3 regions of the Enterobacter cloacae complex sp. ECNIH7 genome follow, and region 3 is predicted to be linked to each of the others. Evidence: predicted binding sites of a transcription regulator. Region 3 holds the regulator's gene; each other region holds the start of a gene.
What was found. The regulator PhoB, encoded in region 3, activates phosphate uptake and scavenging genes when phosphate is short. The targets are predictions, from matches to a motif close to CTGTCATAAAACTGNCNNAT.
Positions count from the first base shown of each region.

Region 1 (10,198 bases), 480 kb from region 3:
TCGGCTCCAGGATCACGGCGGCGATTTCATGGCGATGCGCCGCCATCAGCCGCGCGAAGCCGACCATGTCCATCTCGTTCCACTCGCCGTCGAAACGGCTCTGCGGGGCAGGGGCAAACAGGTTTTCCGGCAGATAGCCCTTCCACAGGCTGTGCATGGAGTTGTCCGGATCGCACACCGACATCGCCCCGAAGGTATCCCCATGATAGCCGTTGCGGAAGGTGAGGAAGCGCTGGCGCGTTTCACCCTTCGCGTGCCAGTACTGCAGCGCCATTTTCATCGCCACTTCCACCGCCACGGAGCCGGAATCGGCCAGGAACACGCACTCCAGCGATTCAGGCGTCATCGCCACCAGGCGACGGCATAAATCCACCGCGGGCTGATGGGTGATTCCGCCAAACATCACGTGCGACATCTGGTCAATCTGCGCCTTCATCGCCGCATTCAGACGCGGGTGGTTGTACCCGTGAATGGCCGCCCACCACGAAGACATCCCGTCAACGAGCTGTTCGCCGCTGGCGAGGTGCAGCTCGCAGCCGTGGGCCGAGGCCACCGGATAAACGGGAAGAGGGCGGGTAGTGGAAGTGTAAGGGTGCCAGATATGCTGCTTGTCGAAGGCGAGATCGTCCTGGGTCATAATCGACTTGTAAACCATTTTGAAAAGTTTTAGGTTTACGAGTATAAACCGAACCGAAAATTAACAAAACCCTTTGGAGAAGCCCGATGGCTCACCACGCACGCTGGACGATGTCGCAAGTCACTGAATTATTCAACAAACCTTTCCTTGAGCTGATGTTCGAAGCCCAACAGGTGCATCGTCAGCACTTCGATCCGCGCCATGTTCAGGTCAGCACGCTGCTGTCGATCAAAACCGGTGCCTGTCCTGAAGACTGCAAATATTGCCCGCAGAGCGCGCGCTACAAAACCGGTCTCGAATCCGAACGGCTGATGGAAGTGGAGCAGGTGCTCGACTCCGCTCGCAAGGCGAAAAACGCCGGCTCGACCCGCTTCTGCATGGGCGCGGCGTGGAAGAACCCGCACGACCGCGACATGCCGTATCTGGAGCAGATGGTGAAGGGCGTGAAGGAGATGGGCCTCGAAGCCTGTATGACGCTCGGCACATTAAACGAGGAGCAGGCGCAGCGCCTCTCCGCCGCAGGGCTGGACTACTACAACCACAACCTCGACACCTCGCCGGAGTTTTACGGCAACATCATCACCACGAGGACCTATCAGGAGCGTCTGGACACGCTGGATAAAGTGCGTGACGCGGGGATCAAGGTCTGCTCGGGCGGTATTGTGGGCTTAGGCGAAACGGTGAAAGACCGCGCGGGCCTGCTGCTTCAACTGGCAAACCTGCCGACCCCGCCGGAAAGCGTGCCGATCAACATGCTGGTGAAGGTTAAGGGAACGCCGCTGGCGGACAACGACGACGTGGATGCGTTTGATTTTATTCGCACCATCGCGGTGGCGCGCATCATGATGCCGACCTCTTTCGTGCGCCTCTCTGCCGGTCGCGAGCAGATGAACGAGCAGACCCAGGCGATGTGCTTTATGGCCGGAGCCAACTCCATCTTCTACGGCTGCAAGCTGCTGACCACGCCGAACCCGGAAGAGGACAAAGACGTTCAGCTGTTCCGCAAACTGGGGCTTAACCCGCATCAGACCGAGGTGCTGACGGGCGATAACGAGCAACAGCAGCAGCTGGAGCAGCAGATTTTCAACGCCGACACCGACCAGTTCTACAACGCGGCAGCCGTATGACCTGGCAGGCACGCATTAATACCGCGCTGGACGAACGCCGGGCGGCAGAGGCGTTTCGCGTTCGCAGGGTGGTGGAAAACGGCGCGGGCCGTTTTCTTACCCGCGAGGGGCGGCAGTTTTGTAATTTCTCCAGCAACGACTATCTCGGGCTGAGCCAGCATCCTGCCATCATCCGCGCCTGGCAGCAGGGTGCGGAGCGGTTTGGCGTGGGCAGCGGCGGCTCGGGACACGTCAGCGGCTACACCACGGCGCATCAGGCGCTGGAAGAGGCGCTTGCCGACTGGCTCGGCTACCCGCGCGCGCTGCTGTTCATCTCCGGCTTTGCCGCCAACCAGGCGGTCATTACCGCCCTGATGGGAAAAGAGGACCGTATTGTCGCTGACCGCCTGAGCCACGCCTCGCTGCTGGAGGCGGCAAATTTAAGCCCGGCGCAGCTGCGCCGCTTTGCCCATAACGATGCGGGGCAGCTCGCCGCGCTGCTGGATAAACCCTGCGACGGACAGCAGCTGGCGGTCACCGAAGGGGTGTTCAGCATGGACGGCGACAGCGCGCCGCTTGCCGCGCTGCACGAAGCCGCAAAGCGGCAAAACGCCTGGCTGCTGGTTGACGATGCCCACGGCATTGGCGTAATGGGTGGCGAAGGTCGCGGCAGCGCGCATCAGCAAAACGTAAAGCCGGAGCTGCTGATTGTCACCTTCGGCAAAGGCTTTGGCGCCAGCGGCGCCGCCGTGCTGTGCAGCGAGTCCGTCGCCGACTATCTGCTGCAGTTTGCCCGGCACCTGATCTACAGCACCAGCATGCCTCCGGCGCAGGCCGTGGCGCTGTCTGCGTCGCTGGCGGTGATCCGCAGCGCGGAAGGGGATGAACGTCGTCAGCGGCTGGCAGAGCATATCTCCCGCTTCCGCAAGGGGCTAGCGGCGCTGCCCTTCCACAGCCCCGATTCGCAGAGCGCCATCCAGCCGGTGATTGTCGGCGAAAACGGCCGCGCGCTGGCGCTGGCACAGGCGCTGCGCGAGCGCGGCATGTGGGTTACAGCCATTCGGCCGCCAACGGTCCCGCCGGGTACCGCGCGGCTGCGTTTAACCCTGACGGCGGCGCATGACGCTCGGGATATCCAGACGCTGCTGGAGGCGCTCCATGACGCCGGTGAATAAGCAGGCCGTCGCGGCGGCATTTGGCCGGGCCGCGCAGAGCTATTCGCAGCACGATGAGCTGCAGCGTCAGAGCGCGCAGGGGCTTCTGGCCGCGCTTGGCGAGAACCGTTTTCCGCAGGTGCTGGACGCCGGCTGTGGTCCCGGCGGCAACAGCCGCTACTGGCGCGGGGCGGGAAGCCTGGTCACGGCTATCGACCTCTCAGAGCAGATGCTCGACGAGGCGCGTCAGCGACAGGCAGCGGATCGCTATCTGCTGGCGGATATCGAGGCGATCCCGCTGGCGGATGCGCAGTTCGATCTGGTCTGGAGTCATCTGGCGGTCCAGTGGTGCAGCAGCCTGCCGCAGGCCTTGCGCGAGCTTTATCGCGTCGCGCGACCGGGCGGGAAGGTGGCCTTTACCACCCTGCTGGAAAGCTCTCTGCCGGAGCTAAATCAGGCGTGGAAAGCGGTGGATGAGCAGCCGCACGCTAACCGTTTTTTATCGCATGAGCAGGTGACGCAGGCGCTGGCAGGCTGGCGCTACCGCAGCGTGGTGCAGACCATCACGCTTAATTTTAGCGATGCGTTCAGTGCCATGCGTTCGCTGAAGGGCATCGGCGCCACGCACCTGCATACCGGACGCGAGAAAAAACCGTTGACCCGGGGACAGCTGCAGCGTCTGGAGCTGGCCTGGCCGCAGCAGCGGGGACATTTCCCGCTCTCTTATCAACTTTTTCATGGGATTATCGAACGTGAGTGAACGTTATTTTGTCACCGGAACGGATACGGAAGTGGGAAAAACGGTGGCCAGCTCGGCGCTGCTGCAGGCGGCGCGAAAGCTTGGGAAAAACACCGCCGGATATAAGCCGGTTGCTTCCGGCAGCGAGATGACGGCGGAAGGGTTACGCAATACCGACGCGCTGGCGCTCCAGCGTAACAGCACGCGTGAGCTTGCCTATTCAGCGGTGAATCCGTACACCTTTGCCGAGCCGACCTCGCCGCACATCATCAGCGCTGACGAAGGTCGTCCGATTGATTTCACCGTGCTGTCAGCCGGGTTACGGACGCTGGAAAGCCAGGCCGACTGGGTGCTGGTGGAAGGCGCAGGCGGCTGGTTTACGCCGCTTTCGGACACGCAGACGTTTGCTGACTGGGTGCAGGCCGAGCAGCTTCCCGTCATTCTGGTCGTCGGCGTCAGGCTGGGCTGCATCAATCACGCCATGTTGACCGCGCAGGCCGTCCAGCAGGCCGGGCTGCGTCTGGCGGGCTGGATAGCCAACGACGTGGTTGCGCCGGGGAAACGACACCAGGAATATCTGGCGACGCTCAGGCGCGTACTTCCCGCCCCGTGCCTCGGGGAAATTCCCTGGCTTGCTGACGGCGTGGAAAATGCCGACACCGGGCGTTATCTCGATCTCAGCGTCTTGCTTCCCGCGACATCCAGTGCGCGATAAGCTCGTCATCCAGCTCGTTAACGTGGCCCTGCGCCACGTTACGCCCGCGATAGAGCATGCAGAAGCGGTCCGCAACCCGGCGGATAAACGACAGCTGCTGCTCCGCTAATAGCACCGTCATACCAAACTCCCGGTTTAAGCGCACCAGCAGCTGCCCCAGCTTCTGGGCGAAGCTGTGTCCTGCGCCGTGCAGGGGCTCATCGAGGATCAGCAGGTGCGGACGGTTCACCAGCGCATTAGCCAGCGCCAGCTGGTACTGGTCGTCCGGAGAGAGCGTGTTGGCGCGGGCCTGACGCAATGCGTAGAGCGCCGGAAACAGGTCGTAAACGTCATTTTTCGCCTCCGGGTTGGGTTTCCCCATCGCCCGCATGGCGATATGCAGATTCTCCTCAATCGTTAACTGGGAGAAGATCCGCCTGTCCTGCGGGACATAGCCTATCCCCGGTCCTGAGCGCTGTTCTGGCGGCAGGTTAAGCAAGTCGCGCGGCGGCGCGCCCGCCTCGTGCCAGATGATGCTGCCGCTTTCAACGGGCACTCTCCCGGCTATGCAATTCATGAGGGTGGTTTTCCCCATCCCCGGCAGGCCAACGACGCCTGTACACATCCCTTGCGGAAAATCCAAATTCACGTTCCATAGCGTATGTTGGCTTCCGTAAAACTGATTCACAGCACGCAGACTCAACATCTTTTTCTCCTTAAAAATGTGTGTAGGTGAGGCTCGCGTTTGAATCTGCAAAACCCCTGCCAGAAACCGAAAAGTGTTCAAAAAAACGGCTTTTTTAGGAATAAGTCACCAGAGAGGGGCTGAGAAAAAAGGGAATTGCACATCGACGGTGCTGGTGGTGGTGAGTTGTGGTGCAGAACCCGAAATGATGAAAATGTGAGCAAGATCCCATCGGTTGGTTATGAATGACGCAACTGTTAATCATCAAAAAATAGCTATAAAATTTTTTTACTGCCGTCTCGTGGGAAAAACCGGGAATTTGCCGAGCGCCAGTCTGCATGGGCTGGAAGCAGTTATCCACTATTCCTGTGGATAACCATGTGCATTAGAGTTAGAAAACACGCGATAAGCGAGAGAAGACGCGGCTTACGCCCAAATTGGCGCGAAACGCGGCTTTAGAAAATATCGTTTATTATTTAATTGCTTAGATAAAAGCAATTCCCGTCATGAAAGTGTCACCCGTTGCCACAAAACTATCATTACCTGGCTTGACAAATGTTAAAAAAGAAAAAGTTCTGGGGATAACCTGACCTGACTGGTGTTTTATATTGTCACAGTCCAAATTTTGGCCGCTATCGCGCTAATCATTCAGGCGCTATGCTAAATATCCTGACATGCTACTGGTTTTTCATCCAGTGTTTTTTACTGGCATTCCTGGCAACAACGAGTAAAATTACTCACCTGCCGCTTATAACGTCATCAGGTTGTCGCCCATGAGTAAACCGTTCAAATTGAATTCTGCTTTCCGTCCATCTGGCGATCAGCCTGAGGCGATCCGTCGTCTGGAAGAGGGGCTGGAAGACGGGCTGGCGCACCAGACGCTGCTGGGGGTAACCGGCTCGGGTAAAACGTTCACCATCGCCAACGTGATTGCGGATCTCCAGCGCCCAACGATGGTGCTGGCACCCAACAAAACCCTGGCCGCGCAGCTTTACGGCGAGATGAAAGAGTTCTTCCCGGAAAACGCGGTGGAGTATTTCGTCTCCTACTACGATTACTACCAGCCTGAAGCCTACGTACCGAGCTCTGACACCTTCATCGAGAAGGATGCCTCGGTGAACGAACACATCGAGCAGATGCGTCTGTCGGCCACGAAGGCGCTTCTGGAGCGTCGCGATGTGGTCGTCGTCGCGTCGGTTTCCGCGATCTACGGTCTGGGCGATCCGGATCTCTATCTCAAGATGATGCTGCACCTGACGCAGGGGATGATTATCGACCAGCGCGCCATCGTTCGCCGTCTGGCGGAGCTGCAGTATGCCCGTAACGATCAGGCGTTCCAGCGCGGCACTTTCCGCGTACGCGGTGAGGTGATCGACATCTTCCCGGCGGAATCGGACGATATGGCGCTGCGCGTCGAGCTGTTTGACGAAGAGGTTGAACGCCTGTCGCTCTTCGACCCGCTGACCGGGCACGTTGAGTCGGTGATCCAGCGCTTTACCATCTACCCGAAAACGCACTACGTGACGCCGCGCGAGCGTATCGTGCAGGCGATGGAAGAGATCAAAGTGGAGCTGGCCGAGCGCCGTAAGGTGCTGCTGGCGAACAATAAGCTGCTCGAAGAGCAGCGCCTGAGCCAGCGTACCCAGTTTGACCTTGAGATGATGAACGAGCTGGGCTATTGCTCCGGCATTGAAAACTACTCGCGCTTCCTCTCCGGGCGCGGGCCGGGCGAGCCGCCGCCGACGCTGTTTGACTACCTTCCGGCAGACGGTTTGCTGGTGATCGACGAATCCCACGTCACGATCCCGCAGATCGGCGGGATGTACCGCGGTGATCGGGCGCGTAAAGAGACGCTGGTAGAGTACGGGTTCCGCCTGCCGTCAGCGCTGGATAACCGTCCGATGAAGTTTGAAGAATTTGAGGCATTAGCGCCGCAAACCATTTACGTCTCGGCCACGCCGGGCAACTACGAGCTGGAGAAATCCGGTGAAGACGTTGTCGATCAGGTTGTGCGTCCGACCGGGTTGCTCGACCCGATTATTGAAGTTCGTCCAGTGGCTACGCAGGTGGACGATCTGCTCTCAGAGATCCGCGCCCGTTCCGCCATCAACGAGCGCGTGCTGGTGACCACGCTCACCAAGCGTATGGCGGAAGACCTCACCGAGTATCTCGAAGAGCACGGCGAGAAGGTGCGCTATCTGCATTCGGATATCGACACCGTGGAGCGCATGGAGATTATCCGCGATCTGCGTCTGGGCGAGTTTGACGTGCTGGTGGGGATCAACCTGCTGCGAGAAGGTCTGGACATGCCTGAAGTCTCGCTGGTGGCGATTCTGGATGCGGACAAAGAGGGTTTCCTGCGTTCCGAGCGTTCGCTGATCCAGACCATCGGCCGCGCCGCGCGTAACGTCAACGGGAAAGCGATTCTGTACGGTGACAAAATCACCCCGTCGATGGCGAAAGCGATTGGCGAAACGGAGCGCCGCCGCGAGAAACAGCAGCGCTACAACGAAGAGCACGGCATTACCCCGCAGGGGCTGAACAAGAAGGTGGTGGATATTCTGGCGCTGGGTCAGAACATTGCTAAAACCAAAGCGAAAGGTCGCGGCAAGGCGCGTTCAGTGGTGGAAGAGGATACCGTCGTGCTGACGCCGAAAGCGCTGCAGCAGAAAATCCACGAGCTGGAAGGGCAGATGATGCAGCACGCGCAGAATCTGGAGTTCGAAGAGGCGGCGCAAATCCGCGACCAGCTTCATCAGCTGCGGGATCTTTTCATCGCGGCATCGTGAGTAAAGCGTTGTTTTCTCCCTCTCCCCGTGGGAGAGGGATCCCCAGTAATTTTTGAACAGAAGCAATAACGTTGTTTCAGAGCGATTGAAGGCTATCAGCGATGCTCTGGTCCGGCTGTAAATCGCTGAGGTGTTTCCTGCAGGCCGGGGCGAGGCGCAGGGAGGCGCCGAGAGGGCGGGCTTTACAGGGACGTTACCTCCGCCCGTACCCGATAAGCCGAAAGGAATAAGACGAGGGCACCGCGAAGCGGCGATTTACCGCCGGGAGCCCGGGTCGCCAGGGTGGTGGCGATTGAGCCACCCTGGCACGTTCACAGGCCATATCGTTACAGAGTAGCAAGGAACATAAAGTGAACGGAATGACCACCAGAGTCGTATGTTCCCCTTCACCTCAGCCCTCTCCCTCAAGGTAGGGGGGCGTCCGTGCGGGCATTATTATGAGGGCATCAGGCCGCACAAAACGAACCTAACCCAGCGCCTGAATCGCCTTCTCCAGCGCCTCGCGCAGCAGGTGACGGTCATGGCGATATTTAATATCACTCGCTTCCAGTGGCTCCTGCACCACCACGCGGTCGCCAATACCCGACACATCCACCTTCGGCCCGACCACGACGCCGTCGATAATTTTTTTACCGACGTACTGCTCCATTAATTCAAGCTTATCTGCCAGCGACAGGCTCGCTGCCGCCGGGCTCAGTTCACGTCCCAGGTTACCGATGTAAACCATCGGGGCAGGGGTGCGGCGCAGCGCCTGCGCCAGCTCTTTCACCAGCAGAATGGGCATCAGGCTGGTATAAAAACTGCCCGGACCGATCAGGATAAGATCCGCTTCTCCGATGGCCTCCACCGCTTCTCGCGTGGCGGGTACGCTCGGATAGGTCATTAACTCCGTGGGCGGCAGGATGAGCTGGTCAATATTCACTTCGCCATAAACTTCATGCCCTTCGGCGTCGATGGCCATCAAGTCTACCGGTTGTTCTGACATGGGGATCAGGAATGCGTCAACTTTCAGCAGATTACGGATTAAATTAATGGCTTCCAGAGGCCTTACGCTCAGGTGATCCAATGCCTTTAACATCAGATTTCCAAGGTTATGCCCGGAAAGTTCGCCATTACCGCCAAAACGGTACTCAAACATCGCCGATGCGACGCTCGGCTCGGTAATTAACTGGTTCAGGCAGTTGCGCATATCTCCCCAGGCAATGCCGCCTTCGGCACGTCGAATGCGCCCGGTTGAGCCGCCGTTGTCGGTGGTGGTCACTATCCCTGTCAGCCTTGAGCCGAGTGACGACAAAGAGGACATAACCCGGCCTAAGCCGTGTCCTCCGCCAAGAGCGACCACTCGGTCAAGATCCGCAAAAGTGCGATTGCGCATACGTATTCCTTATCACGTTCGATCGCGTAACAGTAACCTAACTACCCCTAAAAGACGATGCCTCACCCGATGCAAAATGACGTATATCAATGTGAAAATGCGGTTTTTAGGTATTCTGTAGCGAAAATGCAGGATTGATTCGCTATATACGTAACTATATAGCGAAAGGCGATAATGGCGCCGTGAGAATTTACGCGCTACTATCGCCCTAACCACGTTTTCAAAATTGAAAACATACACTCTAGCCCTTGTGCCTGTGTCGAAAGATATGGCGCTCTGGCCGTGGCGAATTTGCCACCAGGGTACAGAAAGAAATGACTGTGCCTCCCGATCTGGAAAGGTGTACATGGCTTCACAACTTACTGATGCTTTCGCGCGTAAGTTTTATTACTTACGTCTGTCGATTACCGATGTGTGCAACTTCCGTTGCACCTACTGCCTGCCCGATGGCTACAAACCGGGCAGCGTCACCAATAACGGCTTTCTCTCCGTGGATGAAGTGCGCCGCGTCACGCGCGCCTTCTCTGAGCTCGGCACCGAAAAAGTGCGTCTGACCGGCGGCGAACCCTCTCTGCGCCGCGATTTCCCCGACATCATTGCCGCCGTGCATGAAAACGAACGTATCCGCCAGATTGCGGTGACCACCAACGGTTACCGCATGGCGCGCGACGTGGCGAACTGGCGCGATGCGGGGCTGACGGCGATCAACGTCAGCGTCGATAGCCTGGACGCCCGTCAGTTCCACGCCATTACCGGCCAGGATAAATTTCAGCAGGTCATGGACGGCATCGACGCGGCATTTGCGGCCGGGTTCGAGAAGGTCAAAGTCAACACGGTGCTGATGCGTGATGTGAACCATCATCAGCTCGATACCTTCCTGGCGTGGATCCAATCCCGCCCCATTCAGCTGCGTTTTATCGAGCTGATGGAAACCGGCGAGGGCAGCGAGCTGTTCCGTCGCCATCACATCTCCGGCATGGTGCTGCGCGACGAGCTGCTGAAACGCGGCTGGATCCACC
Region 1 is NZ_CP017990.1:1,569,811-1,580,008, forward strand. Features, by position in the region: gene bioA (adenosylmethionine--8-amino-7-oxononanoate transaminase) at 1-637, opposite strand, end outside; gene bioB (biotin synthase BioB) at 724-1,764, shown strand; gene bioF (8-amino-7-oxononanoate synthase) at 1,761-2,918, shown strand; gene bioC (malonyl-ACP O-methyltransferase BioC) at 2,902-3,657, shown strand; gene bioD (dethiobiotin synthase) at 3,650-4,351, shown strand; gene WM95_RS07745 (ABC transporter ATP-binding protein) at 4,314-5,036, opposite strand; gene uvrB (excinuclease ABC subunit UvrB) at 5,789-7,804, shown strand; gene yvcK (uridine diphosphate-N-acetylglucosamine-binding protein YvcK) at 8,271-9,179, opposite strand; molybdenum cofactor riboswitch at 9,405-9,538, shown strand; gene moaA (GTP 3',8-cyclase MoaA) at 9,526-10,198, shown strand, end outside.
Region 1: uvrB (excinuclease ABC subunit UvrB) is a predicted target of PhoB. The motif match lies at 5,538-5,557, and genes of this name have one in related genera.

Region 2 (10,198 bases), 2.3 Mb from region 3:
GACGCGCTGGTGATTGAGCCGGGCGCTTCCCCTCAGACGCGCGCCGCAGTCCGCCAGCAGCGCTTCGGTCTCCAGCGCAAAGCGGTCAATATGCTGGGCGCCAATCAGGTGATACGGGTGCTCCGGCGGCAGCTTGTCGCGGTACGCTTCGTCCACCAGATCCAGAGAGCCCGACGAGAAGTGCAGGGCGCTCTGGCCCCGGGTGATAATGGCGCAGCGAAGACCCTGCTTCGAGAGCTTGATGCCGCAGAGCAGGCCTGCCAGCCCGCCGCCGACGATTACGGTATCAAATTTCATCGCGTTGCTCCTTCTCAAGACCGCAAAGCCCCTGGTAGACCCAGCGGGTAAATTCGCTTTCGCGCAGGGCATCGCCCCAGGCGACAGGCTGAATGCCTTTCCAGCGCTCGTTTAAAAACGCGCTGAGCTGATCGAGCGACTGGGTGGCGGTGGTGGTATGAAAACGCTGCAGCAGCCCGGCGGCACGACAGGCGCACAGCTCGCCCTGACAGGTACCCATTCCCACGCGGGTGCGGCGACGAAGATCGAGCAGGCTTGTGACCGTCAGGTTCTCCACCGCGTACTGCACCTCACCGGCGGTGACGGCTTCGCACTCGCACACCAGGCTGCGGCTCAGGCGTCCTTCACCGAGCCACTGCGGCGTTCTGTCGCCGTGGCGGTAAATCGCGGACCCGCGCAGCGGCGCGGGCAGGGAGATAATTTTTTGCAGCGTTTTTTCGGTGGACTGCCGCGAGCCGGGCAGGGGTTGTTCTGCCGTCACGCATGTTTCGGTATTCCCCAGCTTGCGGCAGACGGCATCGGTCGCCCACTCGGCCATCAGGCGGTAGGTCATCAGCTTGCCGCCGGTGATGGTGATAAACCCGTCCATGCCGTCGCGCTCGGCGTGATCGAGCAGCACGATTCCCCGGCTGACGTTACGTCCGCTCGGGTCGTTGTCGCTGGCAACCAGCGGACGCACGCCCGCGTAGGCGCGCAGAATACGCGTCTGCGCCATCACCGGGGCCAGTTTTTCCCCTTCCCGCAGCAGGATATCCACCTCTTCAGCGGTGACGCGGTTGTAATCAATCTCGCTGTAATTCACGTGGGTTGAGGTGGTACCGATTAACGAAATGGTGTCGCCCGGCACCAGGATATCGGCATCGGACGGCTTGCGGCAGCGGTTAATCACGTGATTATTAATGCGGTGGTCGAGGATCAGCAGCGAGCCTTTTGCCGGGAACATGCGCACCGACAGGTCCGCGTATTCCGCGATGCGCTGCCCCCAGATCCCCGCCGCGTTGACCACCACGGCGGCATACAGCTCGCTGTGTTCGTTGTACTGCGTATCAAGGATCCGCACGCCGCAGATGCGGTGACCTTCGCGGATAAGGCCGGTCACTTCGTGTCCGGTCAGAATGTTCGCGCCATGCTCGCGGGCGTCCAGCATATTGGCGGCCGTCAGGCGGAAGGGGTCAACGGTGCCGTCAGGCACTTTCACCGCGCCGATAAGCGCCGGGTTAACCGACGGTTCCAGCCGCCGCGCCAGCACCGGGTCCATGGCCTCAGCCTGAATGCCCGCCGCAGTGCAGGCGGTAATAAAGGTGTCCTGAAAGGCGAGATCATCTTCGGGAAGAGTAATAAAGAGGCCGTTGGTTGGCTCAATGCAGTGGCGGGCGATACGCTTGAGGATCTGGTTTTCAGCAATACATTCGCGTGCGGACTCACCGTCGGTAACCGCATACCGCGCTCCGCTGTGCAGCAGGCCGTGGTTACGCCCGGTTGCGCCCGTGGCGATATCGTGGCGCTCCAGCAGCGTAACGCTTAAGCCGCGAAGGGCGCAGTCGCGTGCGATCCCGGCGCCGGTTGCGCCACCGCCAATGATTATCACATCGCTGTAGCGAGGATCGTGAATGGTCATTGTTTACCCTCTATGTTCGTTTTTTTATCATTTAGCCATATCAATAGTGTGGTTTGTTTGATTTCGAACATAAACGCGCGAAATTCGAAAATGGAACGTGATTTCATGCGCTTTTTTGCGCATTCTGTCATATTTCTGTAACAATCTGTGCGTTGATTCACAGTAACAATCACCGTGATTTCTTAACATCCCCGCCTCTGGAATTCAGGTGCGAGCCACCTGCCCATTCAATTCAAGGCCACGGAGGCTGTTATGCTCAGTATCTTCAAACCTGCGCCGCACAGGGCGCGTCTGCCAGAGGCAGAAATTGATCCGCTATACCGCCGTCTGCGCTGGCAAATTTTCCTGGGAATTTTCTTCGGGTACGCGGCGTACTACCTTGTACGTAAAAACTTCGCGCTCGCCATGCCGTATCTGGTGGAGCAGGGCTTCTCCCGCGGCGATCTGGGGTTCGCGCTGTCGGGGATCTCAATCGCCTACGGTTTTTCCAAATTCATCATGGGTTCCGTGTCGGATCGCTCGAATCCGCGCGTGTTCCTGCCCGCCGGCCTGATCCTGGCGGCCGCGGTCATGCTGTTCATGGGCTTTGTGCCGTGGGCGACGTCCAGTATTGCGATTATGTTCGTGCTGCTGTTCCTCTGCGGCTGGTTCCAGGGGATGGGGTGGCCGCCGTGCGGACGTACCATGGTGCACTGGTGGTCGCAGAAGGAACGCGGCGGCATCGTGTCGGTGTGGAACTGCGCGCATAACGTGGGCGGCGGTATTCCGCCGCTGCTGTTCCTGCTGGGGATGGCCTGGTTCAACGACTGGCACGCGGCGCTCTATATGCCTGCCTTTGGCGCCATTCTGGTGGCGATTATTGCCTTCGCCCTGATGCGCGATACGCCGCAGTCCTGCGGCCTGCCGCCGATTGAAGAGTACAAAAACGATTATCCGGATGATTACAGCAAGGAGCACGAAGAAGAGCTGACCGCCAAACAGATCTTCATGAAGTACGTGCTGCCGAACAAGCTGCTGTGGTATATCGCGGTGGCAAACGTGTTCGTTTACCTGCTGCGCTACGGCATCCTCGACTGGTCGCCAACCTACCTGAAAGAGGTGAAGCACTTCGCGCTGGATAAATCGTCTTGGGCCTATTTCCTGTATGAATATGCCGGGATCCCGGGCACGCTGCTTTGCGGCTGGATGTCGGACAAGGTGTTTAAAGGCAACCGCGGGGCGACGGGAGTGTTCTTTATGACCCTGGTCACCATCGCGACCGTCGTTTACTGGCTCAACCCGCCGGGTAACCCATCAGTAGACATGGCCTGCATGATTGTTATCGGCTTCCTGATTTACGGTCCGGTGATGCTGATCGGCCTGCACGCGCTGGAGCTGGCGCCGAAAAAAGCGGCGGGCACGGCGGCAGGCTTTACCGGTCTGTTCGGCTACCTGGGCGGTTCGGTCGCGGCGAGCGCTATCGTGGGCTACACCGTTGACTTCTTCGGCTGGGACGGCGGCTTTATGGTGATGATCGGCGGCAGCGTGCTGGCGGTACTGCTGCTCATGGTGGTCATGATCGGTGAGAAACGTCACCACGCGGAAGTGCTGGCGCGTCGTCAATAAGGAGCATTGCGATGAAATTATCTTACGTAACAACCGGCCTGCTGCTGGCGGGCCTGATGACAGGCTCCGCGCTGGCGGCGGATAAAATCGTTATCGCCCACCGCGGCGCCAGCGGCTATCTGCCGGAGCATACGCTCCCGGCGAAAGCGATGGCCTATGCCCAGGGCGCGGATTATCTGGAGCAGGATCTGGTGATGACCAAGGACGACCAGCTGGTCGTACTGCATGACCACTACCTGGACCGCGTGACGGACGTGGCGGAGCGTTTCCCGGACCGCGCGCGAAAAGATGGCCGCTACTATGCCATTGATTTCACCCTGGCGGAGATCCGTTCCCTGAAGTTTACCGAAGGCTTCGAGATCGAAAACGGCAAGAAGGTGCAGGTCTATCCGGGACGTTTCCCGATGGGCAAATCTGACTTCCGGATCCATACCTTCCAGGAAGAGATTGAGTTTGTTCAGGGGCTGAACCACTCAACCGGTAAAAATATCGGCATCTACCCGGAGATCAAAGCGCCGTGGTTCCACCATCAGGAAGGCAAAGACATTGCCGCGAAGACGCTGGAGGTAATGAAACAGTACGGCTACACCAGCAAGAAGGACAAAGTCTACCTGCAGTGTTTTGACGCCGCCGAGCTGAAGCGCATCAAAACCGAGCTGGAGCCGAAGATGGGGATGAACCTCAATCTGGTGCAGCTGATTGCCTATACCGACTGGAATGAAACCCAGGAGAAGCAGCCGGACGGCAAGTGGGTGAACTATAACTACGACTGGATGTTTAAGCCGGGCGCGATGAAGCAGATTGCGCAGTACGCCGACGGCATCGGGCCGGATTACCACATGCTGGTGGCGGAAGGCTCAGCGCCGGGCCACGTGAAGCTGACGGCGATGGTGAAAGAGGCGCACGCCAGCAGGATGCAGGTACATCCGTATACCGTGCGTGCAGACCAGCTGCCGCCGTATGCCACGGACGTGAATCAGCTTTATGAGGTGTTGTATAACCAGGCGGGCGTGGACGGACTGTTTACGGATTTCCCGGATAAAGCGGTCGAATTCATTCACCGGAAGTAGGTTTGGCAGGTCGGGTAAGGCGAAGCCGCCACCCGACAATCTGGCTCTGCGGCCTGATGCCCTCACCCTAACCCTCTCCCACCGGGAGAGGGGATAAGGACAACATCACATCTCGATCTCTATATCGCCTTTTGCCCGGCAGCAGCAGGGCAAAATTTCCCCTTCGTTGATAAAGGCCAGCGGCTCGGTCAGCCAGTCCACCTGGCCGGCGACCAGGCGGCATCGGCAGGAGCCACAGTAGCCGGAACGACACTGGTACTCTACTTCTACCTGATGCGCCTCAAGCGCCACCAGCAGAGAAGGGTGCTCCTCCCGACACAGCACCTCAGTGCCGGAAAGACTTAACGTGACGCGTGACATCAGAGCTGGAAGTTGCTCAGGTCGTCGGTGTTGACTTCAGAATCAATCTGACCGACCAGATAAGAGCTGACTTCCACTTCCTGCGGCGCAACCTGCACGTTATCGGACACCAGCCAGGTGTTGATCCACGGAATCGGGTTAGAGCGCGTCTGGAACGGCAGATCGAGACCGACGGCCTGCATGCGGATGTTGGTGATGTACTCAACGTACTGGCACAGGATGTCTTTGTTCAGGCCGATCATGGAGCCGTCGCGGAACAGGTAGTCTGCCCACTCTTTCTCCTGCTGAGCCGCCAGCACGAACAGGTCGTAGCACTCCTGCTTGCACTCTTCGGCGATTTCCGCCATCTCCGGATCGTCCGTACCGCTGCGCAGCAGGTTCAGCATGTGCTGGGTACCGGTCAGGTGCAGGGCTTCATCGCGGGCGATCAGACGGATGATTTTGGCGTTGCCTTCCATCAGCTTGCGCTCGGCAAAGGCGAAGGAGCAGGCGAAGCTCACGTAGAAGCGGATCGCTTCCAGCGCGTTGACGCTCATCAGGCACAGGTACAGCTGTTTTTTCAGCGCGCGCAGGTTCACGGTGATGGTTTTACCGTTCACGTTGTGCGTACCTTCGCCCAGCAGATGCCAGTAGCTGGTCATCTCGATCAGCTCGTCGTAGTAATGGGCAATGCCTTCCGCGCGCTTCTGGATCTGCTCGTTGGTGACGATATCGTCAAACACCACCGCCGGATCGTTCACGATGTTGCGGATGATGTGGGTGTAAGAGCGGGAGTGGATAGTCTCGGAGAACGCCCAGGTTTCCACCCAGGTTTCCAGCTCCGGAATGGAGATCAGCGGCAGCAGCGCCACGTTCGGGCTACGACCCTGAATGGAGTCCAGCAGCGTCTGGTACTTCAGGTTGCTGATGAAGATATGTTTTTCGTGATCCGGCAGCGACTGGTAATCAATACGGTCGCGGGAGACGTCCACTTCTTCCGGGCGCCAGAAGAAGGAGAGTTGCTTTTCAATCAGCTTTTCGAAGATGTCATATTTTTGCTGATCGTAGCGTGCCACGTTGACCGGCTGGCCGAAGAACATCGGCTCTTTGAGCTGGTCGTTTTTCGTCTGTGAAAAGGTGGTATATGCCATGAGTGTGTCCTGTCTTACGAAATAAAGGCGGGGATATCCCCGCCCTTCATTAGATCTTACATGCGCCGCTTTCGCAGCCATCGTCCTGAATTGACGGTACCATGTCGTCCTGCGCGTCTTCCGCACCGTCACGGGTGTTGTGATAGTACAGGGTTTTCACGCCAAATTTGTAGGCGGTGAGCAGGTCTTTCAGCAATTGCTGCATCGGTACCTTGCCGGACGGGAAGCGCGTCGGGTCATAGTTGGTATTGGCAGAGATCGACTGGTCGATAAACTTCTGCATGATACCCACCAGCTGCAGGTAGCCGTCGTTGTTTGGCATTTCCCACAGCAGCTCGTAGTTGTTGCCCAGCGTTTCGTAGTCCGGTACCACCTGACGCAGCACGCCGTCTTTCGACGCTTTGATGCTGACGTGGCCGCGCGGCGGTTCAATACCGTTGGTGGCGTTAGAGATCTGCGAAGAGGTCTCGGACGGCATCAGGGCAGAGAGCGTAGAGTTACGCAAGCCGTGGGTCTTGATGGACTCGCGCAGGCCTTCCCAGTCGAGATGCAGCGGCTCGCTGACGATCGCATCCAGGTCTTTCTTGTAGGTGTCTATTGGCAGAATGCCTTTCGCGTAGGTGGTTTCGTTGAACCACGGGCACGCGCCTTGCTCTTTCGCCAGCTCGTTAGAGGCTTTCATCAGGTAGTACTGAATCGCTTCGAACGTCTGGTGCGTCAGATTATTAGCGCTGCCGTCGGAGTAACGCTTGCCGTTTTTCGCCAGCCAGTAGGCGAAGTTGATCACGCCGATACCCAGGGTACGGCGGCCCATCGCACCGCGTTTAGCGGCCGGGATTGGGTAATCCTGGTAGTCCAGCAGGGCGTCGAGCGCGCGAACCGCCAGCACGGCCAGCTCTTCCAGCTCGTCCAGGCTCTTAATCGCGCCCAGGTTGAACGCGGACAGCGTACACAGCGCGATTTCGCCGTTTTCGTCGTTCACGTCTTCCAGCGGTTTGGTCGGCAGGGCGATCTCCAGGCACAGGTTAGACTGGCGCACTGGCGCAACTACTGGATCAAACGGGCTGTGGGTGTTGCAGTGGTCCACGTTCTGGATGTAGATACGGCCGGTAGAGGCACGTTCCTGCATCATCAGAGAGAACAGGTCTACCGCCTTCACGCGCTGCTTGCGGATGCTGTCGTCTTTTTCGTATTTGGTGTACAGACGTTCGAACTCGTCCTGATCGGCAAAGAACGCGTCGTACAGGCCCGGAACGTCGGACGGGCTGAACAGCGTAATGTCTTCGCCTTTCAGCAGACGGGTGTACATCAGCTTGTTGATCTGCACGCCGTAGTCCATGTGACGCACGCGGTTGCCTTCCACGCCGCGGTTGTTTTTCAGGACCAGCAGGCTTTCCACTTCCAGGTGCCACATCGGGTAGAACAGGGTCGCAGCACCGCCGCGCACGCCGCCCTGAGAGCAGGATTTTACGGCCGTCTGGAAGTGTTTATAGAACGGGATACAGCCGGTGTGGAACGCTTCACCGCCGCGAATCGGGCTGCCCAGCGCACGGATGCGACCGGCGTTGATGCCGATACCGGCACGCTGGGAGACGTATTTCACGATGGCGCTGGAGGTGGCGTTGATGGAATCCAGGCTGTCCCCACACTCGATCAGTACGCAGGAGCTGAACTGACGGGTTGGAGTACGCACGCCAGACATGATTGGCGTCGGCAGAGAAATCTTGAACGTGGATACCGCATCGTAGAAACGCTTCACGTATTCCAGACGGGTGTCACGCGGGTAGTTAGAGAACAGGCAGGCGGCCACCAGAATATAGAGGAACTGGGCGCTTTCGTAGATCTCACCGGTTACACGGTTCTGAACCAGGTATTTGCCTTCGAGCTGCTTCACCGCCGCGTAGGAGAAGTTCATGTCGCGCCAGTGATCGATAAACCCGTTCATCTGCTCGAACTCTTCTTCCGTATAGTCTTCCAGCAGATGCGTGTCGTATTTGCCCAGCTCAACCATTTTCACCACGTGATCGTAAAGCTTCGGCGGCTCAAACTGACCGTAGGCTTTTTTACGCAGGTGGAAAATCGCCAGACGTGCAGCGAGGTACTGATAATCCGGTGCTTCGCGGGAGATGAGGTCTGCCGCTGCTTTAATGATCGTTTCGTGGATATCAGACGTTTTGATGCCGTCGTAGAACTGAATGTGAGAACGCAGTTCAACCTGGGAGATAGATACGTTGTTCAGTCCTTCTGCTGCCCAGTCGAGAACTCGATGGATTTTGTCCAGATTGATACGCTCGGTAGTACCGTCGCGCTTTGTCACCAGCAGACTCTGATTCATGTGGGTTTTACCTGTCCGTGAAATAAAAAATATCCCCCGTTTATCCACAGATCCGTCTTGTGACTAACTCTGTGGATAAATACTACATGTAGGGGGTTTGCGATAAGAAAAACGCTATATGGTGAGTATTCTAGTATCGAATCTTTTCAGCACAAGGGTTGATTTTGGCGTTAAATTGAGGTTGTGAAAGGGTAAAAAAGGCTAAGTCCTCGTACCGTAAGGCCTGGAAGACATGTCAATAATTAAGAAAAAAAATTCAAAATTTGATCGAGTGCTGATTTCTTCAACGGGAGGTCAGAATTGCGCAACATGATGTCGCGCAATCTTTATAAGAATAACGAATGACGTTAGTCGTTTTTGGCGGTTGTGTGCAACATATAGTTAACATCAACGCCCGGTGCGAGTTTGAATTTATTGGTTAGCGGATTGTAGTGCAGGCCGGTGATGTGCTGCTCTTTGAGCCACGTCTGGTCAACCCAGCTTAACAGCTCCGCAGGCTTGATGAATTTCTTCACGTCGTGCGTCCCTTTCGGCACCATGCGCAGTACATACTCCGCGCCAACGACGGCCATCAGCCAGGCTTTACCGTTACGGTTGATGGTTGAGAAGAAGACCTGGCCGCCCGGCTTCACCAGTTTTGCACAGGCATGTACCACCGACTGCGGATCGGGTACGTGCTCCAGCATCTCCATGCAGGTCACCACATCGTACTGATGGGCGTGTTTTGCCGCGTGCTCTTCCACGGTTTCCTGCACGTATTCCACCTGTATGCCGGACTCCAGCGCGTGAAGGCGGGCAACCTGGAGCGGTTCAAAGCCCATATCCAGGCCCGTAACATTCGCCCCTTCGCGCGCCATGCTCTCAGCCAGGATGCCGCCGCCGCAGCCGACGTCGAGCACTTTCTTACCGAACAGACCGCCGGAACGCTCCGCGATATAGCCCAGACGCAGCGGGTTAATGCGATGCAGCGGTTTGAACTCACCTTCGAGATCCCACCAGCGGGACGCCACCGCTTCAAATTTGGCAATCTCTTCGTGGTCAACGTTGTGAGCCACCGGGGATTTTTCGGCATTCATGGGCGCTTTTACTCCTTATTTAGCAAGACAAAGGAGTATATCAGGCAATCCCCGTGAATAAAGCGTATAGGTTTACCTCAATCACCTCGGCTGTGTTATAATTTGCGACCTTTGAATCCGGGATACAGTAGAGGGATAGCGGTTAGATGAGCGACCTTGCGAGAGAAATTACACCGGTTAACATCGAGGAAGAGCTGAAGAGCTCCTATCTGGACTATGCGATGTCGGTCATTGTTGGCCGTGCGCTGCCGGACGTCCGCGATGGCCTTAAGCCGGTACACCGTCGCGTACTATACGCCATGAACGTATTGGGCAATGACTGGAATAAAGCCTATAAAAAATCTGCCCGCGTCGTCGGTGACGTCATCGGTAAATATCACCCGCATGGTGATACCGCCGTTTATAACACCATCGTTCGTATGGCGCAGCCATTCTCCTTGCGTTACATGCTGGTAGATGGTCAGGGTAACTTTGGTTCAGTCGACGGCGACTCCGCTGCGGCGATGCGTTATACGGAAATCCGTATGTCGAAAATCGCTCATGAGCTGATGGCCGACCTGGAAAAAGAGACCGTTGATTTCGTCGATAACTACGACGGCACCGAGCGCATCCCAGATGTGATGCCAACCAAGATCCCGAACCTGTTGGTTAACGGTTCCTCCGGTATCGCGGTCGGTATGGCAACCAACATTCCGCCGCACAATATC
Region 2 is NZ_CP017990.1:3,429,472-3,439,669, reverse strand. Features, by position in the region: gene glpB (glycerol-3-phosphate dehydrogenase subunit GlpB) at 1-297, opposite strand, end outside; gene glpA (anaerobic glycerol-3-phosphate dehydrogenase subunit A) at 287-1,915, opposite strand; gene glpT (glycerol-3-phosphate transporter) at 2,168-3,520, shown strand; gene glpQ (glycerophosphodiester phosphodiesterase) at 3,532-4,590, shown strand; gene yfaE (class I ribonucleotide reductase maintenance protein YfaE) at 4,696-4,950, opposite strand; gene nrdB (class Ia ribonucleoside-diphosphate reductase subunit beta) at 4,950-6,080, opposite strand; gene nrdA (class 1a ribonucleoside-diphosphate reductase subunit alpha) at 6,130-8,415, opposite strand; gene ubiG (bifunctional 2-polyprenyl-6-hydroxyphenol methylase/3-demethylubiquinol 3-O-methyltransferase UbiG) at 8,763-9,491, opposite strand; gene gyrA (DNA topoisomerase (ATP-hydrolyzing) subunit A) at 9,638-10,198, shown strand, end outside.
Region 2: glpT (glycerol-3-phosphate transporter) is a predicted target of PhoB. The motif match lies at 2,040-2,059, and genes of this name have one in related genera.

Region 3 (10,198 bases):
GTGCAGCCAGGCGGCTTCATTCCCGTCTTCAGGTACGTTAAGCGATAGCGAAAGCAGGGTGTTTTCCAGCGCCTGGAGTGCGGCCGTCAGCTGCTGCTGATGCTGTCGCTCCTGCACTTCCTGCTCGTTTAACTGGTTTTGCAGGGTCAGACGCTGGCTGAGCTGATAGAGCTGGCGCTCGTACTGTTCCTGCTCGTTCATCCATGGCGAGATATCTTCCTGAATATTCAACGCGATGTTCAGGGAAGTGCAGGCTTCCATCCACTCTTTAGTGAGTGCTTGCTCTTCCTGAGAGAGCATCTGCGCTTCGTCTGTCTCGCGCTGGATCTGCTGCGTCAGGGCATTTACCTGCCCCAGCACCAGCAGCCCTTCCTCTTTAAGCGCGGCGACCTCTTTTTCCAGGTCATCACGGCGGCGCTGGTTATCCGTCAGCTCAAGAGACTGGTATTGCGCAACGGCGGGGTGCTCGCTGGAACCGCACAGCGGACAGGGTTTGCCTGCCTCAAGCCGGGAACGATAGCTTTCCAGATCTTTAATCGTCGCTTCACGTTCGCACAGGGCTTTAAGGTCCAGATAGTGCTGGTGTTTCTCTTTGTACTGCTGGCGGCGCAGCGTCAGCGTTTCATTGAGTTTGTTTTGTTCGGCCTGGGCCTTCAGCACGCTTTCACCGCTCTGGCGCAGGCGCTTTTGCAGCGGCTGATAGCGGGCATGCAGCGACGTCAGCCGCTGACGCAGCGTGCGTGACCGGGACTGCTGCTCCATGGCCGCGCTGACCTCATCCGCCGTCAGCGTCAGCGCATTTTCCGGCATCGCAGCCAGCCTGTTGCGTAATTCGCTCATCCGCGCAGCAAGCGAGTCTAACTGCGTTTTGTCGCGGTTAAGCTGCGAGAGCTGGGCGCGCCAGCCGGCAATCTCCTGCCCCAGCAGGCGATAGCGCTCGTGCTCCGCCAGCCACTGCGCCAGCGCCGTAAGTTCGGTCTGAAGCTGCTCATGATTCCGCTGGGCGGTATGACGGATCCGCGCGCGCAGTGCGGTTTTGGCTTGTAAGCGAGTATTTACTTCAATAATTCGCTGCTGGGTTTGCCTCAGGCGCGCGGTTTGCTCCTGCTGGTGCTCCCAAAGCGGTCGAAGCTGGGCGGCGGGCAGAGCAAGCTGGAGCTTTGCCAGTTCTGGCGCAGCGTTCGTCAGCGCCTGTTGCGCCTGCTGCTGCATCGCGGTGACGCGCTGTTGCTCAAGCACGAGCTCATCATGGCGCGTAAGCCACTGAAAATCTTTCTGTTGGCTTTGCTGCTGAACCAGCAGGGTTTTCTCTTCGTCAGTAAGCGCCTGCAAACTTTGCTGCAACTGCTGCTGTTGCTCTTCGCTCAACAGCACGACGCCCGCCGCCTGCGCCTCGCACTTTTCAAGCACGCTGCGGGCGGCTTTGTGTTTCTCAAACACCATGGCGGAAATCTGGCCATAGATCTCGGTGCCGGTCAGCTCCTCCAGCAGCTCGGCGCGATCGCTCGGCTTGGCATTAAGGAAGGCGGCAAACTGCCCCTGTGAGAGCAGCATGGAGCGGGTGAAGCGGCCATAGTCCAGCCCGGTGAGCGCGGCGGTTTGCTCCAGTTTATCCGTCACTTTGTCGGCCAGGATTTTGCCATCTTCGCAGCGCGCCAGCTCCACGCGCGGCGCCTGCAGGTTTCCGTCCGGCTGGTTGCGCGCGCGGTTCTGGCTCCAGAATGCGCGATAGGCGGTGCCTTTTACCTCGAACTCCACTTCCGCCAGGCACTCGGCGGTGTCGCGCGTCATCAGGTCGTTTTGCGCCTGAGAAACCTTCTGCAGGCGTGGCGTTTCGTGATAAAGCGCCAGACAGATGGCGTCAAGCAGGGTGGTTTTACCTGCCCCGGTTGCGCCGGTGATGGCAAACAGACCGTTGCTGGCAAACGGCTCCGTAGTAAAGTCAATTTTCCACTCGCCCTTGAGGGAGTTGAGATTTTTCAGACGCAGGCTCAAAATTTTCATGCGTTTTCTTCCTCATCATTGAGCGCATGCAGGGTATGGCTGAACAGTTCGCTGAGTCTTGCGCGCTTCGCGTCGTCAATTTCCTCCTGCGAGAGCCTGCGTTCAAACACCTCTTCAACCCGCAGTTCACTGAGCGTTTCGCGTTGAGCGCTTAACAGAATTTTCTCGCGCTGCTCGCGGCTGCGGCGTACCAGTAAGACTTCGACGGGTAAATCTTCCGTCAGCGCCTGAATTTTTCGCTGCATATCGTGCAGGTAGTCGTCGGTGGTGATTTCGATATCCAGCCAGACGGGCGGGTTAAGCGCTGTTCCGCGCCACTGCTCAAGCTGGGCGGTAATGGCGTCAAGATCGCCCTTCAGCACCGACAGCGGCTGGGTGACGGGCACCTCCAGCGTCTCGACGGCGTGAAGTTTTCCTTCGGAGAAGCTCACCAGATGGACGGATTTGGCCTTTCCCGTTTCGTCAAAGCTGAGCGAAATTGGCGAGCCGCAGTAGCGGATGTGCTCGCTGCCGCCGACGATCTGAGCCCGGTGTATGTGCCCGAGCGCAATGTAGTCGGCTGGAGGGAAGTTCTGCGCCGGAAAGGCATCCAGCGTGCCGATATAGATGTCACGTACCGCGTCACTTTTACTGGCCCCGACGGTGGTGAGATGCCCGGTCGCAATCACCGGAATCGGCTGGTCGCCGCGCAGGGCGCAGGCATCGGCGTGCTGCTGGTAATAATAGTCGGTTATGGCCTGTAATAGATGCTGCTGCTTTTCCGCACCCGACAGCCCCGCCTGGCTTTGCACGATGTCGCGCGGACGTAAAAAGGGAATAGGGCACAGCACCGCCCCCGGAGTGCCGTCGCGTTTTTTCAGGATCTGCGGGGCGTGCCCGGCGCTGGCGACGACGGTGGTATTGAGAAATGCCAGGATGTCGCGGGATTCATTGAGCGTCGCGACGGAATCATGGTTGCCGGCGACAATCACCAGATGACAGCCGGTTTGCTGCAAATTCACCACGAAGCGGTTGTACAGTTCACGCGCATAACTGGGGGGTGAGCCGGTATCAAAGATGTCACCCGCCACAATAATCGCGTCCACCTCGTGTGTCCGGGCCGTTTCCAGCAGCCAGTTCAGGAAGGCTTCATGTTCAGCCGCACGGCTTTTGCTGTAAAAATTTTGACCCAGATGCCAGTCCGAGGTGTGAAGTATGCGCATAGCTGATCCGTGGCAAAAAAGAGAAAGCAGGATTATAAACGTTCAGAGACGGGAAAATAACCGCTGTAATAAAACAACGGTTTGCCCCTTATCGTGGTACTGTTTTTCATAAATCTGTCATAAATCTGACGCATAATGGCGCCGAATTACAAACTTGTAACTTAAATAAGATAAGACAGGGCAAAGTATGGCGAGACGTATTCTGGTCGTAGAAGATGAAGCTCCAATTCGTGAAATGGTGTGCTTCGTGCTCGAGCAAAACGGCTTCCAGCCGGTTGAAGCGGAAGATTATGACAGCGCAGTGAACCAGCTGAATGAACCCTGGCCCGATCTGATTCTGCTGGACTGGATGTTGCCCGGCGGCTCCGGACTGCAGTTTATCAAACACCTGAAGCGTGAAGCGCTGACCCGCGACATCCCGGTTGTGATGCTCACGGCGCGCGGAGAAGAAGAGGATCGCGTGCGCGGTCTGGAGACCGGCGCGGACGATTACATTACAAAACCGTTCTCCCCAAAAGAGCTGGTTGCCCGCATTAAAGCCGTGATGCGCCGTATTTCGCCGATGGCGGTGGAAGAGGTGATCGAAATGCAGGGGCTGAGCCTTGATCCCACCTCACACCGCGTAATGACCGGTGAAAATCCCCTCGACATGGGGCCTACCGAATTTAAACTCCTGCACTTCTTTATGACCCACCCGGAACGCGTTTACAGCCGCGAGCAGTTGCTGAATAACGTCTGGGGAACTAACGTGTATGTCGAAGACCGGACGGTTGACGTACATATTCGCCGCCTGCGAAAAGCACTGGAACTGAGCGGCCACGATCGCATGGTGCAGACGGTCCGCGGCACGGGTTATCGTTTTTCTACCCGTTTCTGAACAATGACAGGAGTGTGACGCGTGCTGGAACGTCTGTCATGGAAAAGGCTCGTCTTTGAACTGATCTTATGCTGTATTCCGGCCTTCCTTCTGGGGGCCTTTCTTGGACACCTGCCGTGGTTTCTGCTGGCGTCGGTCACCGGGCTGCTGATCTGGCATTTCTGGAACCTGCTGCGCCTCTCCTGGTGGCTGTGGGTTGATCGAAGCATGACGCCGCCGCCGGGAAGCGGCAGCTGGGAGCCGCTGCTGTACGGTCTGCATCAGATGCAGATGCGTAATAAAAAGCGTCGCCGCGAGCTGGGAAGCCTGATTAAGCGTTTTCGCAGCGGTGCAGAGTCGCTGCCGGATGCCGTTATTCTGACGACCGAAGAAGGGACAATCTTCTGGTGTAACGGCCTTGCGCAACAGCTGCTGGGCCTGCGCTGGCCCGACGACAATGGCCAGAATATCCTCAACCTTCTGCGTTATCCCGAGTTCACGCTGTATCTGAAAAAGCGTGATTTTACCCGCCCGCACAATCTGAAGCTCAATAATGGTCGCCATCTGGAAATCCGCGTGATGCCCTACAGCGATAAGCAGTGGCTGATGGTGGCGCGCGATGTCACCCAGATGCACCAGCTGGAAGGGGCGCGTCGCAACTTCTTCGCCAACGTCAGTCACGAACTGCGTACCCCGCTGACCGTGCTTCAGGGCTACCTGGAGATGATGCAGGAGCAAACGCTTGAAGGCGCGCCGCGTGAAAAAGCGCTGCACACCATGCGCGAGCAAACGCACCGGATGGAAGGGCTGGTGAAGCAGCTGCTGACGCTCTCGAAGATTGAAGCGGCGCCGTCGCTCGCGCTAAATGACACCATTGATGTGCCGATGATGCTGCGGGTCGTTGAGCGTGAAGCGCAGACGTTAAGCCATAAAAAGCATCACCTGACCTTTGAGGTCGACAATACGCTGAAGGTGCTGGGCAGCGAAGATGAACTGCGGAGCGCCATTTCCAACCTTGTGTATAACGCGGTAAATCATACGCCGGAGGGGACGAATATCGTGGTGCGCTGGCATCATGCCCCAACGGGGGCTGAGTTTAGCGTGGAAGACAACGGGCCGGGAATTGCGCCTGAGCATATTCCGCGCCTGACCGAGCGCTTTTACCGTGTGGATAAAGCGCGATCCCGGCAGACTGGCGGAAGCGGTCTGGGGCTGGCAATTGTGAAACACGCGGTGAATCACCATGAAAGCCGTCTCGATATTCAGAGTACGCTGGGTAAAGGAACCCGCTTCAGTTTCGTTATTCCGGAACGATTAATTGCCAAAAAGATCGCCTGACGGCAGGCGTGTCATTTTACCTTTCCACGGGTCAGCGTCTGCTGGCCCGTTTGCTTTGCAGTCAAGCGAAACGCGGATGAATTTTATACGGCTGACTGTTTTTTGTTCGCATGATTAGCCATGGGTTTTTCTTATAAATAGCGTATTATTCTGAGGTGTATTTCCATGCTGGCATATTGTTCTGGTTTTACGATCCCGCCTTGCCTTTAAACGTTATAAGCGTTTAAATTGCGCCCCAGATACTGTCAGACCGACTGTATTTGCGTGGTAAATCGAAAAACTATTCTTCTCCACGCCAGGACGGGAGCATTTCCCGCTGAAATTGAGCAAATTTTCGGCTGTATCGTCCCGTCAGGGATATCGAAAATCTCAATGTTTTCAACACCACATCCACAGGCAGTAAGGTTTTATGACCCATCACTTAAAATCGCGTGACATCATCGCGCTGGGCTTTATGACATTTGCGCTGTTCGTTGGCGCAGGCAACATCATTTTCCCTCCAATGGTTGGCTTACAGGCGGGTGAACACGTCTGGACCGCCGCGTTTGGTTTCCTGATTACTGCCGTGGGTCTGCCGGTTCTGACCGTCGTTGCGCTGGCGAAAGTCGGCGGCGGTGTGGATAGCCTCAGCACCCCGATTGGCAAAGTGGCGGGCGTTCTGCTGGCAACCGTCTGCTATCTCGCCGTTGGCCCGCTGTTTGCGACCCCGCGTACGGCAACCGTTTCCTTCGAAGTGGGTATTGCTCCCCTGACCGGTGACGGCGCGATGCCGCTGTTTATCTACAGCCTGATCTACTTCGCGATCGTGATTCTGGTTTCCCTCTATCCGGGAAAACTGCTGGATACCGTGGGTAACTTCCTGGCTCCGCTGAAAATTGTGGCGCTGATTGTTCTGGCGGTAGCGGCCATCGTCTGGCCAGCGGGCCCGATTAGCGACGCGATGGACGCCTATAAAAACGCCGCGTTCTCTAACGGCTTTGTGAACGGCTACCTGACGATGGATACGCTGGGCGCCATGGTGTTTGGTATCGTTATTGTTAACGCCGCGCGTTCCCGCGGTGTGACCGAAGCGCGTCTGCTGACCCGCTATACCATCTGGGCTGGCCTGATGGCCGGCGTGGGGCTGACGCTGCTCTATCTGGCGCTGTTCCGTCTGGGCTCCGACAGCGCCATGCTGGTTGAGCAGAACGCCAACGGTGCGGCTATCCTGCACGCCTACGTTCAGCACACCTTTGGCGGTGCGGGCAGTATGCTGCTGGCAGCGCTGATTTTCCTGGCGTGTCTGGTGACGGCGGTTGGCCTGACCTGCGCCTGCGCAGAGTTCTTTGCACAGTATCTGCCGCTCTCTTACCGCACCCTGGTGTTTATCCTCGGCATCTTCTCTATGGCGGTGTCCAACCTCGGTCTGAGCCACCTGATTCAGGTCTCGATTCCGGTGCTGACGGCGATTTATCCGCCGTGTATCGTGCTGGTCGTGCTGAGCTTTACTCGCCCGTGGTGGAACAACTCTTCACGAATTATTGCGCCAGCCATGTTTATCAGCCTGATTTTTGGTATCCTTGACGGGATTAAAGCATCAGCTTTCGCGCACATACTGCCGGCATGGACACAGCGTCTGCCGCTGTCCGAGCAGGGGCTGGCCTGGCTGATGCCTACCGTTGTTGCACTGGTTCTGGCGATTATCTGGGACCGTGCTGCAGGGCGTCAGGTCGCATCGAACGCTCATTAATCAACGGCAACAAATTGTTTAACCACGGGGCTTAAGGCCCCGTGGTTTTTTGTTTTTTTCGTGTTGAATGGCAAGATTTAAATGGAAAGCACTAACAAACTTAAACGTGGATTGAGCACGCGCCACATCCGCTTTATGGCGCTGGGCTCTGCTATCGGCACCGGTCTTTTTTATGGCTCGGCAGATGCCATCAAAATGGCCGGTCCCAGCGTTCTGCTGGCGTACATTATCGGCGGCGTGGCGGCGTATATCATCATGCGCGCCCTCGGCGAAATGTCGGTTCACAACCCGTCCGCCAGCTCCTTCTCCCGCTACGCGCAGGAAAACCTCGGCCCGCTGGCCGGGTTTATCACCGGCTGGACCTACTGTTTTGAAATCCTGATTGTGGCAATTGCCGACGTGACGGCGTTTGGCATCTATATGGGCGTCTGGTTCCCGGCGGTGCCGCACTGGATTTGGGTGCTGAGCGTGGTGCTGATCATTTGCGCCGTTAATCTGATGAGCGTGAAGGTGTTCGGCGAGCTGGAGTTCTGGTTCTCCTTCTTCAAGGTCGCCACCATTATCATCATGATCGTGGCCGGTTTCGGCATCATCATCTGGGGAATCGGCAACGGCGGGCAGCCGACCGGCATCCATAACCTCTGGAGCAACGGGGGCTTCTTCAGCAACGGCTGGCTCGGCATGGTGATGTCGCTGCAGATGGTGATGTTTGCCTACGGCGGTATCGAGATTATCGGTATTAGCGCCGGGGAAGCGAAAGATCCGGAGAAGTCCATTCCGCGCGCCATCAACTCGGTGCCGATGCGTATTCTGGTGTTCTACGTGGGTACGCTGTTCGTGATTATGTCCATCTACCCGTGGAATCAGGTAGGCACCAACGGTAGCCCGTTTGTTCTGACCTTCCAGCATATGGGGATTGCCTTTGCGGCCAGCATTCTGAACTTTGTGGTGCTCACCGCGTCGCTCTCCGCGATTAACAGTGACGTCTTTGGCGTGGGCCGTATGCTGCACGGCATGGCGGAGCAGGGCAGTGCGCCGAAGGTGTTCGCCAAAACCTCACGCCGCGGCACGCCGTGGGTGACCGTCGTGGTGATGACCGTGGCGCTGCTGTTCTCGGTTTACCTGAACTACATCATGCCGGAGAACGTCTTCCTGGTGATCGCATCGCTGGCGACCTTCGCGACGGTGTGGGTGTGGATTATGATCCTGCTGTCGCAGATCGCATTCCGTCGTCGTCTGTCGCCGGATGAGGCGAAAGCGCTGAAGTTCAAAGTACCGGGCGGCGTTGCGACGACCGTGGTCGGGCTGATCTTCCTGGTGTTTATCATTGCCCTGATTGGCTACCATCCGGATACCCGCATTTCCCTGTACGTGGGCTGCGCGTGGATCGTCCTGCTGCTGGTGGGCTGGGTGTTTAAATGCCGCCGCGACCGTCAGCTGGCGGAAGCGCAGTAATATTTGTATTACTTGTTCCGTGGAAGGGGATTGCCAGGCAATTTTTAACCTGAAGCGATGCATGTGGTTTCAGGAAAGTGAATGGCTTACAGCGATGCCCTGGTCCGGCTGTAAATCGCCGAAGCGTTTCCGTAAGGCCGGGGCGAGGCGCAGGGATGCGCCGAGAGGGCGGGGCATGCATGGGTGCAGGCTCATGCCCGACCCGATAGCCTGAAGGAATAAGCTGAGGGCACCGCGAAGCGGCGATTTACCGCCGGGAGCCCGGGTCGCCAGGGTGGTGGCGACTGAGCCGCCCTGGCACGTTCACAGGCCATGGCATTACAGAGTAGCAAGGAACATGAAGTGAACGGAATTACCCCAATAGCCGCATGTTTCCCCCTCACCCAAGCCCTCTCCCTCAAGGGAGAGGGAGCCGTCCGTGCGGGCATTATTACCTCCTCCCCCGTCCTCCTCCCCCAATAAATCACGTCATGGTGAGCTATCCTTAACCACCCTGTGGCAAGGTGACGTCAATTTCATCAAAGGGGATTCGTGATGTTAAACGCCTGGCACCTTCCGGTTGCCCCATTTGTTAAGCAAAACAAAGACAACCTTGTGATTACGCTCTGGCTGGCGGGGGAAAATCAGCCTGAACGCGTGACGCTCCGCGCCGAAATAGATAACGAAGAGACCGGGTTGAAAATGCACAGGCTGCGCAGCCAGCCGCTGCCGGGGATAACGGCGTGGCGAGCAAATATCGACCTGAGCAGCGGGCAGCCGCGTCGCCGCTACAGCTTCAAACTGCTGTGGAATAACCGCCAGCTGTGGTTTACCCCGCAGGGGTTTAGCCGTTTCCCGCCCGCACGGCTGGAGCAGTTCGCGGTCGATTACCCGGATAACGGCCCGCAGTGGGTTAACGATCAGGTGTTTTACCAGATTTTCCCGGACCGTTTTGCGCGCAGCGAAAAACGCACTGCCGACCAGGATAAGATCTATCACCACCATGCGGCGGGCCACGACATTATCCTGAAAGCGTGGGATGAGCCCTTAACCGCGCAGGCGGGCGGATCCACTTTTTACGGCGGCGATCTCGACGGCATCAGCGAAAAGCTGCCGTACCTGAAAAAGCTCGGCGTGACGGCGCTGTATCTCAACCCGGTGTTTAAAGCCCCGAGCGTGCACAAATACGATACCGAAGATTATCGCCACGTTGACGCCCAGTTTGGCGGTGACGAGGCGCTGCTGCGCCTGCGTAAGAACACCCAAAACGAAGGCATGCGCCTGATTCTGGACGGCGTGTTCAACCACAGCGGAGATTCGCACGCCTGGTTTGACCGTCATAACCAGTCGATGGGCGGGGCATGTCATAACCCGGAGTCGCCGCAGCGCGACTGGTACAGCTTTAACGAGGAGGGCCGCGCGCTGGACTGGCTGGGTTACGCCAGCCTGCCGAAGCTGGATTTCCAGTCGCCAACGCTCGTGAATGAAATCTACGGCGGTGAAGACAGCATCGTCCGTCACTGGCTGAAGGCGCCGTGGAATATGGACGGCTGGCGTCTGGACGTAGTGCATATGCTCGGCGAAGCGGGCGGGGCGCGGAATAACCTTCAGCACGTCGCCGGGATTACGCGCTCG
Region 3 is NZ_CP017990.1:1,094,773-1,104,970, forward strand. Features, by position in the region: gene sbcC (exonuclease subunit SbcC) at 1-2,004, opposite strand, end outside; gene sbcD (exonuclease subunit SbcD) at 2,001-3,206, opposite strand; gene phoB (phosphate response regulator transcription factor PhoB) at 3,394-4,083, shown strand; gene phoR (phosphate regulon sensor histidine kinase PhoR) at 4,105-5,400, shown strand; gene brnQ (branched-chain amino acid transporter carrier protein BrnQ) at 5,810-7,129, shown strand; gene proY (proline-specific permease ProY) at 7,211-8,584, shown strand; gene malZ (maltodextrin glucosidase) at 9,119-10,198, shown strand, end outside.